2 regions of the Microlunatus sp. GCM10028923 genome follow, and region 1 is predicted to be linked to the other one. Evidence: riboswitches for the same ligand, from Rfam matches in the RefSeq annotation. Region 1 holds a riboswitch; the other holds the start of a gene.

Region 1 (2,391 bases):
CCACGGGCCTTGAAGCAGCGGACCGGGTTCGCCGTCTCGAGCTTGATGCTCACGGTGCAGCGGAGGACGGGTTCCAGCGCCTCGCAGCGGTACAGGGGAGTGTCGAGGAAGATCGGATTGATCATCCGGCGAGCCGCCAGGATCCGGTCCAGGTCGAGGCGCGTCATCGGCCGGCTCCGGCGTGATGCTCCAAGGCATTCAGTACGGTGAGCGCGTCCCGGAGCGCGGCGACGTCATGGGTCCGGATGAAGTCGACTCCCTGACCGGCGGCGTACAGCTCGGCGGCCAGGCTGGCCGGCCCGATGCCCGCCAGATCCCGCCCGGTGATCGCGCGGAGGAACGACTTCCGCGAGGGCGAGACCATGATCGGCACGCCGAAGCGGTTCCTGATCGCCCGGAGTTCGGCCATCACGGTCAGCGACGGTTCCGGTGTGGCGCCGAGGAAGTAGCCCAGCCCGGGATCGATGATCAACCGTTCGCTGTCGATGCCGGCCGCTCGGAGGGCCGCCAGCCGCTGGTCGAAGAACTGCTCCAGTCCCGCGAGGACGGTCTGCGGATCGGTTCGCACCTTGGTGGCGGGCCCTCGACGCTGCACCGAGTGCATCACGATCAGGCGGCAGCCGGTGCCGGCCAGCTCCGCGTACCGCTCGGGGTCGGGGAAGCCCTGAATGTCGTTGAGGAACGTCGCTCCATGATCGGCGGCGAACCGCTGGGTCCGGGGTTGGCACGAGTCGACCGCCACTGGAATGCCTTCGGCGACCAAGGGGTCCAGGACCGGGTCCAGTCGCCGTACCTCCTCGTCGGCGGTCACCTGCTCGGCGTCGGGATGACTGGCGGCAGGGCCGAGTTCAATGACATCTGCGCCGGCGGCATGCAATCGGCGAGCGTGCGCCAAGGCGTCCTTCGGTGCCAAGAATCTGCCGCCATCGGAGAACGAGTCTGCGGTGACGTTGACGATGCCGACCAGCCGAGGCCGGTGGCAGGAACCTTCGGAAGGGGTCGAATGAAATACCACGGCGCTGTCTCCCGGATCGCAATCCCATAAGAGCCCAGGCGCACGGCACGACGTCACGTCGACGAGGCCGCTTCCCGATGGTGACCCATCTCCAACGCCAGTCACGGCCCAAGATCACCTTAGCAAGATCGGCCTGTCGTCCTCCCGGGATCCGGGATTCTTGTTCGTCTCGGGACTAACGCTGGGCAGGCGCCGACCGCGGGCCCGAGGATGGATCCCGTGATCCGGTTCCGGCTGAGCCCCGACGTCCTGGGTACGGTACGGCTCGCTCTCTCGCCACTGGTCGAGGTGGGATCGAGCCTGCGGCTGCTGACCAGTCCACGCCCGCCCGCGGTGCACCGCCGCTGGCTGCGCCGGATCTCGGCCGACCTGGACCGGATCGATCTTGACCTGCTGCTGGCTGCGGCGCCGCCGGAGGGACCGCCGCTGGCCGTCCTGTATCCGCCGGCCCTGGGGCGGGCGGCCACGATCGAGCAGCAGTTGATCAAGCTCGCCGGCACGCCGGCCGGACCGGTGCTGGACGACCTGACCCGGATCTGGGCCGGCCGGGCCCGACCGCGGTCGGTGCAGCGGCTGATCGACGCCGGCCCGGCTGCGCCGCGGCTGCTGGCGGAGGCGATCACCGGGTACTGGGCGGTCGCGATCGAGCCGTACTGGGATCGGATGCGGGCGGTGCTGGAGGACGATCTCGCCTACCGCAGCGAGCGGTCGGCGAGCGGCGGTTTGTTCTCGCTGCTGGAGGATCTGCATCCCGAGGTGTCGCTGGACGGGGCGATGCTCATGATCGACAAGCCGCACTATCCGGACGCGACGTACGACGGCCGTCAGATGACCCTGGTCCCGTCGATCTTCCTCTGGCCGACTCTCGTTCTCGATCATGAAGCGGACACCTTCGAACTCACCTACCCGGCGCGCGGCGTCGGCCGGGTCTGGGAGGACCTGGCTGACCGGCCGGCGGTGGACGATCCACTCGGCGCCCTGATCGGGGCCAGCCGGTCCGCGATCCTGCACCAGTTGGTCATTCCGCTGTCCACCACCCAGCTGGCGCGGCGGCTGGAGCAGAGCCCGGCGACCGTCAGCCGGCACTTGTCGATCCTGCGGGACAGCGGCATGGTGGTCAGTTGGCGGTCCGGCCGGAGCATGCTCTACCGGCGCACCGCCCTGGCCGGGTCGCTGATCGGGGGACAGCGGCGGCCGGTCGACGCACCGGCCGGTCCGATTTCTCCGCTGCACGCCGTCGCCGACGAGAACCGTACGGCCGAATCGGGGGTCCCGCCGGAGAATCTTCGCTGATCACTGAAGTCCAAGGACCTCCACGGGAGATCTTCCGCTGTTCCGTGAATCCCCAGCCGAGCCGAGCGGCCCGGCGGATGCTT
Region 2 (2,391 bases), on a different contig from region 1:
CAGGTCGCCCGGCTTCCAGCCGCCGATCACCGACTACGGGACCGGGATGTTCTGAGCAGTACGGAAGGCTGCCGGCGACCGTTCAGCCAGCGGCCGAGCCAGCTGGACCGGACCAGCAGGTCGTACGTGAGCAGCAGGATCGCCGTGCAGCCGGCCCAGGCGATCAGCAGCTTGACCGGGATCGGCCAGGCCAGATCGCGCAGCCCGAGCTCGATCAGCAGCAGCAGCGGCAGGTGCAGCAGATACATCCAGTAGGACGCGTCGGCCAGGTAGCGCACCACCGGCCGTTCCCGCCGCAGCGTCCGGACCGCGAGGCCGAGCAGGCCGAACGTCCAGGCCCAGCCGGCCAGTGCGACCACCGCTGAGCTGACCGGCGACGGCAGCACGTCGGGCGCGAACCACCCGATCACCGACAGCACCGCGGCCATCACCAGCAGCACCGGCCAGCGACCGCCCAGCCGCGGCAGGGCGTCGGTCCGGGCCTGCAGGAACCAGCCGGTCAGGAACGCGCCCAGGTAGGCGGCCGACGCTCCCGGCACCGGGACGATCGTCGTCGGCTCCTGGATGCCGAGGTCAGCGACGCCGCCCTGCAGCATCAGCCCCGCGAAGTACGGCAGCGCGGCAATCCCAAGGCCGGCCGGCGACGCGAGCAGCGACCCGATCCGGCCCGCGGCCAGCCCGCAGCGGTCGGCACCGAACACCCGGAGCAGCACCGCGCGGCCGGCCACCGTGACCAGCACCAACTGCAGCAGGGTGACCAGGAACCAGAGGTGGCCGGGCATCATCACGGCGAGCGGTCCGGGCAGCTCGGCCACCGGCTGGGTCGCCTCGGCGCCGTCCAGGTTGCCCGCCGCGATGGCGATCAGGACGAGCGAGCCGACCGCGACCGGCCAGAACGCCACCGCCGGCAACCCGATCCGCAGCGCCCGGTCACGGAGATACGCCCCGGCGCCGCGGCGCTGCAGCACCATCCGGCCGAAGTAGCCGGCCAGCACCATGAACAGCACCATCCGGAACAGATGGATCAGGTAGACCGCGGCCAGCGCGGCCTCGCTCCGGTAGCGGTCGACCACCAGCCAGCCGCCGTCGGGCAGGAACGGGACCAGGCCGTGCAGCACGATGCCCAGCAGCAGCGCCCCGGCCCGGAGCGCATCCAGGCCGTGCAGTCTGGTGGCGGTGGAGGGTTTCGAGACGGTGGAATCCGGAGAGGTCGTCGTCACCCCTTCGACGCTAGGGATCCGCGCCCGTACCCACATCGGCCATCGGATTCATCCCGCCTGCAACCTTCGATGCAGACGCACCCTGAGCCGTGTGGTTATGATCTTGCTGTCGCGGTGACTGGCGTACCCGGGAGTGAACCCGGAGGGAGCCGCGAAGATCGACCCACAACGCGATGTCGCCCGCCTGGGCATCCGGTCACCTACGACCGGAAGGACCATGGCATGACACTCACGGCAACCACTGATCTCGACGTCGCGGAACTGATCCGCGCCGAGGAGGAATTCCAGGCGAGCACGCTGCGCCTGATCCCCAGCGAGAACTACGTCTCCCCCGCCGTGCTGGCGGCCTCGGGCAGCGTGCTGCAGAACAAATACAGCGAGGGCTATCCGGGACGCCGCTACTACGAGGGCAACCAGATCGTGGACCGGATCGAGCTGCTGGCGGCCGAGCGGGCCAGGAGACTGTTCGGAGTTGATCATGCCAACGTGCAGCCGTACTCGGGGTCGCCGGCCAACCTGGCGATCTACCTCGCGTTCGCCGAACCGGGCGACACGATCCTCGGGATGGGCCTGCCGATGGGCGGCCACCTCACCCACGGCTGGGACGTCTCCGCCACCGGGCGCTGGTTCCGCGGCGTCCGGTACGGGGTCGGGCCGGACGGCCGGATCGATCTTGATCAGGTCCGGGACCTTGCCCTGGCCGAGCGCCCCAAGATCATCTTCTGCGGCGGTACGGCGATCCCGCGGGCCATCGACTTCGCCGCGTTCGGCGAGATCGCCCGGGAGAGCGGCGCGTTGCTGGCAGCCGACATCTCGCACATCGCCGGGCTGGTGGTCGGCGGCGTGCACCCGTCGCCGGCCGGCCACGCCCCGGTGATCATGACCACGACGCACAAGACCTTGCGCGGCCCGCGCGGCGCGATGCTGCTCTGCGACGCCGACCGGGCCAAGGCGATCGACCGGGCCGTGTTCCCCGGGCTGCAGGGCGGGCCGCATGATCACACCACCGCGGCGATCGCCGTCGCGCTCGGCGAGGCGGCCCGGCCGGAGTTCGCCGACTATGCGCGGGCCGTGGTGGACAACGCGCAGGCGCTGGCCGGCCGGCTGCTCGAGCTCGGCTACGACCTGGTCTCCGGCGGCACCGACACGCATCTGATCCTGATCGATCTGA

The links. Region 1 has a riboswitch for ZMP and ZTP ahead of folP (dihydropteroate synthase). Riboswitches for the same ligand answer to the same signal wherever they lie in the genome.
Region 2: it holds a riboswitch for ZMP and ZTP, as region 1 does, so the genes downstream of both, glyA (serine hydroxymethyltransferase) here and folP (dihydropteroate synthase) in region 1, are expected to answer to the same signal.

What each region holds. Positions count from the first base shown of each region.
Region 1 covers NZ_JBHTFF010000007.1:444,979-447,369, reverse strand. The annotation lists gene ACFQU4_RS19915 (threonine/serine dehydratase) at 1-167, opposite strand, end outside; gene folP (dihydropteroate synthase) at 164-967, opposite strand; ZMP/ZTP riboswitch at 1,041-1,130, opposite strand; gene ACFQU4_RS19905 (DUF5937 family protein) at 1,235-2,308, shown strand.
Region 2 covers NZ_JBHTFF010000001.1:517,699-520,089, reverse strand. The annotation lists gene ACFQU4_RS02330 (hypothetical protein) at 1-55, shown strand, start outside; gene ACFQU4_RS02325 (acyltransferase family protein) at 27-1,220, opposite strand; ZMP/ZTP riboswitch at 1,325-1,417, shown strand; gene glyA (serine hydroxymethyltransferase) at 1,443-2,391, shown strand, end outside.